Regions from separate parts of the Kitasatospora sp. NPDC004669 genome, predicted to be linked through region 1. Evidence: predicted binding sites of a transcription regulator. Region 1 holds the regulator's gene; the other holds the start of a gene.

Evidence for each region. The regulator HrcA, encoded in region 1, represses chaperone genes, less so after heat shock. The targets are predictions, from matches to a motif close to TTNGCACTCNGNNNNNCNGAGTGCNAA.
Region 2: a site for HrcA is predicted at 4,599-4,625, ahead of groL (chaperonin GroEL). Genes of this name have one in related genera too.

Annotation. Positions count from the first base shown of each region.
Region 1 is NZ_JBEXKB010000003.1:115,082-120,991, reverse strand. Features, by position in the region: gene ABZW30_RS04150 (hypothetical protein) at 1-378, opposite strand, end outside; gene htpX (zinc metalloprotease HtpX) at 423-1,343, opposite strand; gene hrcA (heat-inducible transcriptional repressor HrcA) at 1,612-2,646, shown strand; gene dnaJ (molecular chaperone DnaJ) at 2,721-3,863, shown strand; gene ABZW30_RS04130 (16S rRNA (uracil(1498)-N(3))-methyltransferase) at 3,949-4,698, shown strand; gene ABZW30_RS04125 (S41 family peptidase) at 4,770-5,910, shown strand, end outside.
Region 2 is NZ_JBEXKB010000013.1:99,190-105,099, forward strand. Features, by position in the region: gene ABZW30_RS14010 (copper homeostasis protein CutC) at 1-295, opposite strand, end outside; gene ABZW30_RS14015 (hypothetical protein) at 358-1,299, opposite strand; gene ABZW30_RS14020 (PadR family transcriptional regulator) at 1,296-1,649, opposite strand; gene ABZW30_RS14025 (hypothetical protein) at 1,714-2,352, shown strand; gene ABZW30_RS14030 (hypothetical protein) at 2,349-2,705, opposite strand; gene groL (chaperonin GroEL) at 2,820-4,442, opposite strand; gene ABZW30_RS14040 (cold-shock protein) at 4,802-5,005, opposite strand; gene ABZW30_RS14045 (MoaD/ThiS family protein) at 5,558-5,836, opposite strand; gene thrC (threonine synthase) at 5,865-5,910, opposite strand, start outside.

The sequences.
Region 1 (5,910 bases):
GACCAGCGAGCAGAGCAGCTGCGGCCCGAAGCCGTTCGCCTCCAGCTCGCTGTTGACCGCGTGCAGGTCGTTCACCAGCTCCGGCAGCTCCTCGGGCCGGTGCCGGGCGAGCAGCCAGGAGTAGCCGTAGCCGTCCTTGGAGGCCTCCACCGGCACGCCGCCGCGCTCGGTGTCGGCGTCCAGCAGCGCCCGGACCTGCTGCTCGACCTGGACGAAGGCCGCGCCCTCCACGGCCGCGAAGCAGACCGAACCGAGCCCGGTGGGGGTGAACCCGGCCCCGGCCTCCAGGGTGAGCGCGGCGGACGGCACGCCGAACAGCTGGTCGAGGTCGGGCTTGACGGGCTTGGTGCGGCCGAACAGGGCGTCCAGGAATCCCACGGCGGTCCTCTCGGATCATTCGGATCATTCGGGTCGGGCGGTGATCAGCGGCCGAGCTGCTCGGAGATCTTCGCCAGCTGTGCCAGCCGCTTCTCCAGCGACGGGTGGGTGGAGAGCAGCTGCGAGGCGGTCTCCCGGGCGCTCAGCGCGGGGGCGAACCAGAAGGCGTTGTACGGCTGGGACTTGCGCAGGTCCTCGGTGGGGATGGCCGCGATCTGTCCGGTCACCTTGGTCAGGGCCGAGGCCAGGGAGCTGGGCCGGCCGGTGAGCTGGGCCGCGGCCCGGTCGGCGGCCAGCTCGCGGTAGCGGGAGAGCAGCCGGGTGAGCAGGAAGCTGATCGCGTAGACGACCATCGACACCAGCGGGACGATCAGCGCCACGATGGCCGCGTTCTGGTCGTTGTTGTTGCGCCCGCCGCCCATGAACCCGCCGTACAAGGCGATCCGGGTCATCGCCCCGGCGAGCACGCCGAGGAATCCGGCGATGGTCATCACGGCGACGTCCCGGTGGGCGACGTGGGACAGCTCGTGCGCCAGGACGCCTTCCAGTTCCTCCGGTTCGAGCCGGCGCAGCAGACCGGTGGTGACGCAGACCACCGCGTTCTGCGGGTTGCGGCCGGTGGCGAAGGCGTTGGGCATGTCGTTGTCGGCGACCGCCACGCGGGGCTTGGGCATGTCGGCCAGCGCGCAGAGCCGGTCGATGGTGCCGTGCAGTTGGGGGTACTGTTCCTCGGTCACCTGGTGGGCGCCCATCGCCCGCTCGGTGATCTTGTCGCTGAACCAGAACTGGGCCACGAACAGCCCGCCGGAGATCAGCACGATCAGCGGCCAGGCCCCGCGCAGCAGCGCGATCAGCAGGCCCGTGAAACCGACGTACAGCAGCCCGATCACGAACATCGTCGCGACCATGCGGCCGGTCAGGCCGCGGTCGGGCGCGAAACGGGTGTGCTGGCCCGAGCTCGACATCGCTTGCTCCTCCATTCGCCGTCGCTTTCGATGCTGCCACCCGGACGGTCCCCGAGCACCATCCCGTGCACGGGGAGTGTCGCGGCCCCGCCTCGAACTGCGGGCAGGATCACCCCGGGCGGGCCGTTCCTGCGAAAGGACCCGGGCCTTACACTGGCAGGTACGGTTCTGGCACTCGTGTGCGCAGAGTGCCAGGGTCGGGGTCCTTTCCAGGAGTGGCCCGCAGCATCACAGACGGACAACGTGCGAAGACGGAGGTGCGTGCCCCATGGCCGGTGAGGTCCGCCAACTGGACGACCGCAAGCTCGCCGTTCTGCGTGCCATCGTCCAGGACTACGTGGGCACCGAGGAGCCGGTCGGCTCCAAGGCCCTGGTGGACCGGCACAACCTCGGGGTCTCCCCGGCCACCGTGCGCAACGACATGGCGGCGCTGGAGGAGGAGGGGTACATCCACCAGCCGCACACCAGCGCGGGGCGCATCCCCACCGACAAGGGCTACCGGCTGTTCGTCGACAAGCTGGCCGAGGTCAAGCCGATGAGCGCCCCGGAGCGCCGGGCGATCAGGCACTTCCTGGACGGCGCGGTCGACCTGGACGACGTGGTCGCCCGCACGGTGCGGCTGCTCGCCCAGCTGACCCGGCAGGTCGCCGTGGTCCAGTACCCTTCGCTGACCCGTTCCACCGTCCGGCACATCGAGCTGGTGGCGCTGGCTCCGGCCAAGGTGATGCTGGTCCTGATCACCAACACCGGCCGGGTCGAGCAGCGGATGGTCGACTGCCCGGGCACGGTCGGCGAGACGGTCCTGGCCGACCTGCGCGCGCGGATCAACGCGCGGGCGGCCGGCCAGCGGCTGCCGGACGTCCCGGGCCTGCTGGAGGAGCTGCCGGCCACCTTCGAGCAGATCGACCGGCCGACCGTCAGTACGGTCCTGGTGACCCTGTTCGAGGCGCTGGCCGAGCAGAGCGAGGAGCGGATCATGCTGGCCGGCACGGCCAACCTGACCCGGTTGGGGCACGACTTCCCGCTCACCATCCAGCCGGTGCTGGAGGCCCTGGAGGAGCAGGTCGTCCTGCTCCGCCTCCTGGGTGAGACCACGGACGCCGCGATGACGGTCCGGATCGGGCGGGAGAACGCGTACGAAGGGCTGAATTCCACCTCGGTGGTGTCGGTCGGCTACGGTTCGGGCGACGAGAGCGTGGCCAAACTGGGTGTGATCGGTCCGACCCGGATGGACTACCCGGGCACAATGGGGGCGGTGCGAGCAGTGGCACGGTACGTGGGTCAGATCCTGGCCGAGTCGTAGCAAGCAGACCGCTGTTACACAAGTAACGGCGGTGTCCAGTCGCACTACTACAGGCGGAACAAGCGGAGCATTTGGTGGCCACGGACTACTACGCGGTACTCGGCGTCCGACGGGATGCGGGGCAGGACGAGATCAAGAAGGCGTTCCGGCGCCTGGCACGCGAACTGCACCCGGACGTCAACCCGGACCCGAAGACGCAGGAGCGGTTCAAGGAGATCAACGCCGCCTACGAGGTGCTCTCCGACCCGCAGAAGCGTCAGGTCTACGACCTCGGCGGCGACCCGCTGTCGCCGGGCGGCGGCGGTGGCGCGGGCGGCTTCGGCGCCGGCGCGGCGGGCTTCGGCTTCTCCGACATCATGGACGCCTTCTTCGGCGCCGCGGCCGGCCAACGCGGCCCGCGCTCGCGCACCCGCCGCGGCCAGGACGCCATGATCCGGCTGGAGATCACCCTGGAGGAGGCCGCCTTCGGCACCACCAAGGAACTCCAGGTCGACACCGCCGTCACCTGCACCACCTGCAGCGGCGAGGGCGCGGCCCCCGGCACCTCCGCGCAGACCTGCGACATGTGCCGCGGCAAGGGCGAGGTCTCCCAGGTCACCCGCTCCTTCCTGGGGCAGGTCATGACCTCCCGCCCCTGCCCGCAGTGCCAGGGCTTCGGCACCGTCGTGCCGACCCCGTGCCCGGAGTGCGCCGGCGACGGCCGGGTCCGCGCCCGCCGCACCCTGACCGTCAAGATCCCGGCCGGTGTCGACAACGGCACCCGGATCCAGCTGGCCGGCGAGGGCGAGGTCGGCCCCGGCGGCGGCCCGGCCGGCGACCTGTACGTCGAGATCGCCGAGACCACCCACACCGTCTTCCAGCGGCGCGGGGACGACCTGCACTGCACCGTCACCATCCCGATGACGGCCGCCGCGCTCGGCACCCAGGTGCCGCTGCAGACCCTGGACGGGCTGGAGGAGGTCGACATCCGGCCCGGCACCCAGTCCGGTCAGTCGATCCCGCTGCACGGCCGGGGCATCACCCACCTGCGCGGGGGCGGCCGGGGCGACCTGATAGTGCATGTCGAGGTCCAGACGCCCACCAAGCTCGACCCCGAGCAGGAGGAGCTGCTGCGCCGGCTCGCCGTGCTGCGCGGTGAGGAGCGCCCGTCCGGCCAGTTCGCGCCGGGCCAGCAGGGCCTGTTCTCGCGCCTGAAGGACGCCTTCAACGGCCGGTAGGCCGCCCGGGAGGGGGTGTCGGGGTCAGAGCCCCGGCACCCCCTTCGCGTTCCTGTTCCGCCCATTCCCTCCGGAGGACCACCCCATGACCGCCCCCGTCTTCGTCGTCGAGACCGAGCGGATCGCCGCCGCCGCGCCCGGGGCGCTGGTGCGCCTGGACGGGGCGGAGGGGCGGCACGCGGCCGCGGTGAAGCGGCTGGAGGCCGGCGAGGCGGTGACCCTCGCGGACGGGCTGGGGCTCGGCGTGGACGGGACGGTCGCCGAGGTGCTCGGCAAGGACGCGATCGACGTCACGGTGGCCGCCGTGCGCCGGGAGCCGGAGCCGGCGCCGCGGATCGTCGTCGTCCAGGCGCTGCCCAAGGGCGACCGCGGCGAGCTGGCCGTGGAGACCATGACCGAGGTCGGCGTGGACGTGGTGATCCCCTGGGCCGCCTCGCGCTGCATCACCCAGTGGAAGGGCGACCGCGGTGCCAAGGCGCTCGCCAAGTGGCGGGCCACCGCCCGGGAGGCGGGCAAGCAGTCCCGCCGACTGCGCTTCCCCGAGGTGCGCGAGCCGATGACCACCAGGCAGCTGGCCCCGCTGCTGGCCCAGGCCTCCCTCGCCGCGGTGCTGCACGAGGAGGGCGCCGAGCCGCTGGCGCACGCCGCGCTGCCCGCGGCCGGGGACATCGTGCTGGTGGTCGGCCCGGAGGGCGGGGTCTCCCCGGAGGAGCTGGCCGCCTTCGCCGAGGCGGGTGCGAAGCCCTACCGGCTGGGCCCCTCGGTGCTGCGCACCTCCACCGCCGGGGTGGCCGCAGGGGCGCTGCTGCTGGGGCGCACCGGCCGCTGGGCGTAACCCCCCGCACGCCGGGTCGGGAGTTGCGGAAAACGGAGCGGCTCGTACCCGCGCCTGCCTACGCTGGCGGCGTGACGGACTCCCTGAGCACCTCTGCGGGCGCCTATCTGCGCCATCCCCATCTGCACGGTGACCTGGTCACCTTCGTCGCCGAGGACGACCTCTGGCTGGCCCCGCTGGACGGCGGCCGGGCCTGGCGGCTGACGGCCGATCACCTGCCGGTGCACCACCCCCGGTTCTCCCCGGACGGGCGGCACATCGCCTTCTCCTCCACCCGGGACGGCGCCCCCGAGGTGCACGTGGTGTCGGTGGACGGCGGGCCGTCCAGGCGGCTCACCCACTGGGGCAGCGACCAGACCCGGGTGCAGGGCTGGACGGCCGACGGCCGCCCGATCGCCACCACCGGCGCCGGCGAGGCCAGTACGCGCCGCAGCTGGGCGCACGCGGTGCCGCTGGACGGCGGCGAGCCGGTGCGGCTGCCGTACGGGCCGGTCGGCGGGCTCGCCTTCGAGCCGGACGGGGAGAGGGTGCTGCTGGTCACCGTCAACAACCGCGAGCCGGCCTGGTGGAAGCGCTACCGGGGCGGCCGGGTGGGCAAGTTGTGGCTCGGCCGGGACGAATTCACCCGCGTGCACGAGGAGTTGGAGGGGCAGCTCGACTCCCCGCTGTGGGTGGCCGGGCCCGTCCCGCCCGATGGCGGACCGAGCAGTCGGATCGCCTTCCTGTCCGACCACGAGGGCGTCGGCGAGCTGTGGTCCAGCCGCCCGGACGGCTCCGACCTGCGCCGCCACACCGGTGACCCGGACGGCTTCTACGCCCGCAACGCGAGCACCGACGGCACCCGGGTCGTCCTCCACCGCGCCGGCGACCTGTGGCTGCTGGACGACCTGGACGGCGCCGAGCCGCGCCGCCTGGACATCCGGCTGGCCGGCTCGCGCACCGGCCGCCGTCCCCGCCCGGTGCACGCCGCGCACTGGCTGGAGTCCGTCGCCCCCGACCGCACCGGCCGGGCCGGCGCCGTCGTGGTGCGCGGCAGCGTGCACTGGCTGACCCACCGCGAGGGCCCGGCACGGGTCCTGGACGAGACCCCGGGCGTGCGCGCGCGGCTGGCCCGGGTGGTGCCGGGTGAGGACGGCGCCCAGGGCGTGCTCTGGGTGTCCGACGCCGAGGGCGAGGACGCGCTGGAGTACGCCCCGGCCGTGCACGGCGCCG
Region 2 (5,910 bases), on a different contig from region 1:
CACCGTCGGCGTCGAGGAAGCCGAGGACGAACTCCTCGGCCCCCTCGGCCCGCAGCGCGGCGGCCCGGGCGCACAGCCCGTCCAGGTCGCCGGGCGCGAAACCGTCCCGGATCCGCAGCATGACGCGCAGCGGGATGCCGACGGCGGCCCGGATCCGGGCGAAGTCCGCCACGGACGGGGTGAGCCCGTCGGCGGCCATGTCGGTGACCAGTTCGAGCCGGTCGGCGCCGCCCGACTCGGCAGCCTGGGCGTCCTGGGGCGTCAGCGCGATGACTTCGAAAATTGGTCTAGACATATCAGATAGCCTGCCACATCCGACCGCCCCCGGCGAGACCACACCCCCGTTCCGCCCCCCACTCAGACCAACTGCCGACCGCCCGGCCCGGCCGGACCCTTCCGACGGCCCACCAGCACCAGCGCGACCGCCGCGGCGACCGTCAGCACGGCCATCGGCAGCAGCTTCCAGGCCCCGCCCTCCTGCTGCCAGAGCCCGTGCAGGTTGACGCTGAACGTCCACGGCAGCGCCGCGAGCCCCGGCACGGCCGCCAGGTACCAGCCGCGCACCGCCGTCAGCGCCATCAGCAGCGGCACCACGACCATCAGCGCCCGCCACTGCGGGTCCAGGTGGTACCAGCTGGTGTAGACGTTGTCCGCGAACGCCACGACCGGGGTCAGCACCGCCGCCGCCAGCACCAGGCCCCGCTCCCGCCAGGCCGGCGCCGGCAGGGCGTCCTTCGGCGCGGCCAGCAGCACCAGGGCCCAGAGCACGAACGGCCCGTCCCACTGGAAGGCGTAGAGGAAGTCCCACAGCGGCTGGAGGAGCTCCGGACGGCTCGCCTCCCGCGCGAGGTCCGCCACCGCGGCCAGCGCCGACACCCCGGACAGCAGCTTCGCCGTCGTCCACCGCCCGAGCAGCGCCGCGACGGCGGAGAGCACGGCCGCCCCCAGCAGCGCCCAGAAGGACAGGAAGTGCAGCAGCCCCCACCTCATGTGCGGCACCTCGGACTCCAGGTACCTCAGCAGCGCCTGACCCGCCGCCAGCCCTCCGGCGGCCCCGACCACCAGCGGAGCTGCCAGCGCCGCCAGCCGCCCGCCCGTGGAGGTCGAGGTCAGCCCGGTCCGCATCCGCAGCCCGTACGCGCCCAGGTCGAGCAGCTCCCGGACCTTGGCCACCAGGCCCGCCTCGGCGGTGGTGTCGGCGAAGACCACGGCCAGCTCGTCCCCCCGCTCACGGCGGTAGCTGCCCGGGTAGAGCGCCAGCGCCGTCCGAACGACGACGGTCGAATCACTCATGCTCATGCGAAGGCCCCCCTGACCCTCGGACTGACGACGGCGACGGAGAGCCGGCGCTCCGCCTCGGTGGCCACGGCCCGCAGCCGCTCGGCCTCGGTGGCCAGTGCGCCCCGGCCGGCGTCGGTCAGCGCGTAGGTGCGCCGCGCGCGGCCGTCCACCACCTCCTCGGCAGCCACCTCGATCAGGCCCTGGCCCAGCAGCCGGTCGAGCGCGCCGTAGAGCGTGCCGGTGCGCATCTTGACCCGGCCGTCCGAGATCGCGGCGATCTCCTGGATGAGCGCGTAGCCGTGTCTCGGGGCATCGGCCAGCGCGGTGAGCAGAAGCAGCGTCGGCTCCTGCATGGAGCGTTCTGTCATGCGTCTACATATATCGTCGACCGGCACATCCCGTCCACCGGAACCAGCCGACACAATGGGCCGCATGCCCACCGCGACCGAGGACCTGCTGACCGCCTGGACCGCCCTGCTCCACCGCTGCGGCGCCACCGACGACCCCGAACCGTACGGCCGGGAGCTGCTGCGCCGCTGGTCCGAGCCACAGCGCCGCTACCACACCCCCGAGCACCTGGACGCGGTGCTCCGGCACGTCGACGAACTCGCCGGGCACGCCGCCGACCCGGACGCCGTCCGGCTCGCCGCCTGGTTCCACGACGCCGTCTACCGGCCCGACCGCTCCGAGAACGAGGAGCGCAGCGCCGCCCTGGCCGTCCGCGCGCTGACCGCCGCCGGCCTGCCCGCCGAGCGGGTCGCCGAGGTCGAACGCCTCGTCCTGCTCACCGTCACCCACGACCCCGCCCCGGGCGACCGCGACGGCGAGGTGCTCTGCGACGCGGACCTCGCCGTCCTCGGCGGCTCCCCCGAGGCGTACGCGGCGTACACGGCCGCCGTCCGGGCGGAGTACGGCTTCGTCCCGGACCCGGACTTCCGCGAAGGCCGGGCCGCCGTCCTGCGCCAACTCCTCGCGCTCCCGGCCCTCTACCGCACCCCCGCCGGACGCGAGCGCTTCACCGCGCCCGCCCGCACCAACCTGACGGCCGAACTCCAGCAGCTGGAAAGCTAGACCAGCTCCCCCACCGGCGCCACCACCGCGCCCTGCTTGCCGCACACCCAGTGCGGCTCCGGCCCCAACTCCGGCTCCACGCTGAGCGCGTGCGGGTCGCCGTCGGCCGCGCAGGCGGTGCACAGCGGCCACCGCCCGTACTCCTCCAACAGCGCGTCCTGAACGTCCTGGGCGACCAGCCCGAGCACGTACTCGGTGCCGTCCGGCCACTGCTCCAGCCACCAGCGGCGGTGTGTGACGGCCTGCTCCACCAGCGAGACGACGGCGGCGTCCGCCACGTCCCGCGCGGTGAGGTCGGCCAGGATCAGTGCCCGCGCGTTGTGCAGGGCGGTCTCGATGTCATCGGAAGCCATCCGTCCATCCTCTCCCCAACCCACCCCGAACGCCGAAACGCCGCGTGGGCGGCCCCCCGAAGGGAGCCGCCCACGCGGACGGGGAATCAACCGATCCGATCGAGGCGATCAGGATCAGAAGTCCATGTCACCGCCCGGCATGCCGCCGCCGGCGGCCGCGGCGGCCTTCTCCGGCTTGTCGGCGATGACGGCCTCGGTGGTGAGGAACAGCGCCGCGATGGAGGCGGCGTTCTGCAGCGCGGAGCGGGTGACCTTGGCCGGGTCGATGATGCCCGCGGCGACCAGGTCGACGTACTCGTTGGTGGCGGCGTTCAGGCCGTGACCGGCGGGGAGGTTGCGCACCTTCTCCACCACGACGCCACCCTCCAGGCCGGCGTTGGTCGCGATCTGCTTGATCGGGGCCTCCAGCGCGACCTTGACGATGTTGGCACCGGTGGCCTCGTCGCCGTCCAGCTCCAGCTTGTCGAAAGCGACACCGGCCTGCAGCAGGGCGACGCCACCACCGGCGACGATGCCCTCCTCGACGGCGGCCTTGGCGTTGCGGACGGCGTCCTCGATGCGGTGCTTGCGCTCCTTGAGCTCCACCTCGGTGGCCGCGCCGGCCTTGATGACGGCCACGCCGCCGGCCAGCTTGGCGAGGCGCTCCTGGAGCTTCTCGCGGTCGTAGTCCGAGTCGCTGTTCTCGATCTCGGCACGGATCTGGTTCACGCGACCGGCGACCTGCTCGCTGTCGCCGCCACCGTCGACGATGGTGGTCTCGTCCTTGGTGATGACCACCTTGCGGGCGGTGCCCAGCAGGTCGATGCCGGCGTTCTCCAGCTTGAGGCCGACCTCCTCGGAGATCACGGTGCCACCGGTGAGGATGGCGATGTCGCCGAGCATGGCCTTGCGGCGGTCGCCGAAGCCCGGGGCCTTGACGGCGACGGACTTGAAGGTGCCGCGGATCTTGTTCACGACCAGGGTCGACAGGGCCTCGCCCTCGACGTCCTCGGCGATGATGACGAGCGGCTTGCCGCTCTGCATGACCTTCTCCAGCAGCGGGAGCAGGTCCTTGACCGAGCCGATCTTGGAGTTGGCGATGAGGATGTACGGGTCCTCGAAGGTCGCCTCCATGCGCTCCAGGTCGGTGGCGAAGTAGGCGGAGATGTAGCCCTTGTCGAAGCGCATGCCCTCGGTGAGCTCGAGCTCCAGGCCGAAGGTGTTGCTCTCCTCGACGGTGATGACGCCTTCCTTGCCGACCTTGTCCATGGCCTCGGCGATCAGCTCGCCGATCTGGGTGTCAGCGGCGGAGATGGAGGCGGTGGAGGCGATCTGCTCCTTGGTCTCCACGTCCTTGGCCTGGGCCAGCAGCTGGTCCGAGACGGCGGCGACGGCCTTCTCGATACCGCGCTTCAGGGCCATCGGGTTGGCGCCGGCGGCGACGTTGCGCAGACCCTCGCGAACCAGGGCCTGGGCCAGCACGGTGGCGGTGGTGGTGCCGTCACCCGCGACGTCGTCCGTCTTCTTGGCGACCTCCTTGACGAGCTCCGCACCGATCTTCTCGTACGGGTCCTCGAGCTCGATCTCCTTGGCGATGGAGACACCGTCGTTGGTGATCGTGGGGGCGCCCCACTTCTTCTCCAGCACGACGTTGCGACCCTTGGGGCCGAGCGTGACCTTCACTGCGTCGGCGAGCTGGTTCATGCCACGCTCAAGGCCGCGGCGAGCTTCCTCATCAAAGGCGATGATCTTGGCCATCTGAAGTGGTCCTCCGGGACACGGTCGACTGCTCGGACCAAGGGGTGCCCGCGACGGACGGCCCTGGTGTGCGGGGGTCCATTCCCCTACCGCTCCCGGGGGCCTCACCGACCCGGTCCGCTGTCACTCTCACGCTGTGAGTGCTAACGCCAATGATTAGCACTCCGGGTGGTCGAGTGCAAGCCCAATCGGCAACCCGCGAGCCGCCGTCGAGCCCGCGCGGGAAGGCGAACAGGGGCGCGAACGGGGGCGTGGACGGGGACGCGAACGGGCCCGCACGACGCGTGTCGTACGGGCCCGCCGAGAAGCAAGAGGTCCACCAGCAGTGGGCCGTGCCGAGCTCCTGGAGCCGGAAGGGGTCAGACCGCCGCGCGAACCATGTCCGCCTGCGGGCCCTTCTGTCCCTGGGAGATCTCGAACTCGACCCGCTGGCCCTCCTCGAGGGTGCGGTAGCCGTCCATCTGGATCGCGCTGTAGTGGACGAAGACGTCCGCACCACCGTCGACCGCGATGAAGCCGTAGCCCTTCTCCGCGTTGAACCACTTGACGGTGCCCTGAGCCATTCCGAACTCCCCTAGTGCTGTGCTGGCCCTTCACGTGCCCGCAGGTCGCGGGCCCGGGTCTGGTTGGAGGCCGGCCCGGGGACCCCCCCTGAGCGCAGCCGTGCACGCCGCAATCCTCCGCCCGGAACACCGAACGGCTCCCGGTGAGCGGGTGATTACGCCGACCGCCGCTGAATGTATCCGGATCGACGCCCTCTGCAACAGGGTCAGCCGCCGGGAATTCCATAGGCCCGTCAAGAGACAAGGCCGAGCAAAACGGGAGAAACTCGGCAATTCGTGCCGGACATAGCGGACGAATTACCCAAATCCCTGCAGGAATTCTGACATCCGCCTGACATGTTTCACGGCCCTGGACCCGACCCGGCCTCAGCGTCCGGACGACCTCAGGCGGAAGCACCGCGCGAGCCGAGAGGGAAGCCCCGTTCCCAGCAGAGCCACACTCTACTCCGACTTGACCCGGAAATATTCCCGCCGAAATGCCGGCGGCCGCCCGCGCATACGGAGAGTCGAATTCCGTACGTGCGAGCGGCCGGGAAACGGGTTCGCGACGGCTCAGCAGCCGCCGGCCACCGCCGGGATGATCGAGACGCTGGCGCCGCCCTTGATCTCGGTCGCCAGGCCCTCGGCGAAACGCACGTCGTCGTCGTTCACGTACACGTTGACGAAACGGCGCAGCTTGCCGGTGTCGTCCAGAATGCGGGCGGAGATACCCGCGTGGTTCTTCTCCAGGTCGGCGATGACCTCGGCCAGGGTGGCCCCCTCGGCGGACACCTCGGCGGCGCCGCCGGTGTAGGTGCGCAGGATGGTGGGGATGCGGACGTTGGCGCTCATGGCTCTCCTAGCGGGGGGTAGGGGTGGTTCAGGCGGACGCGAGGCCGGCGGAGCGGAACGACTCCAGCGTCGGG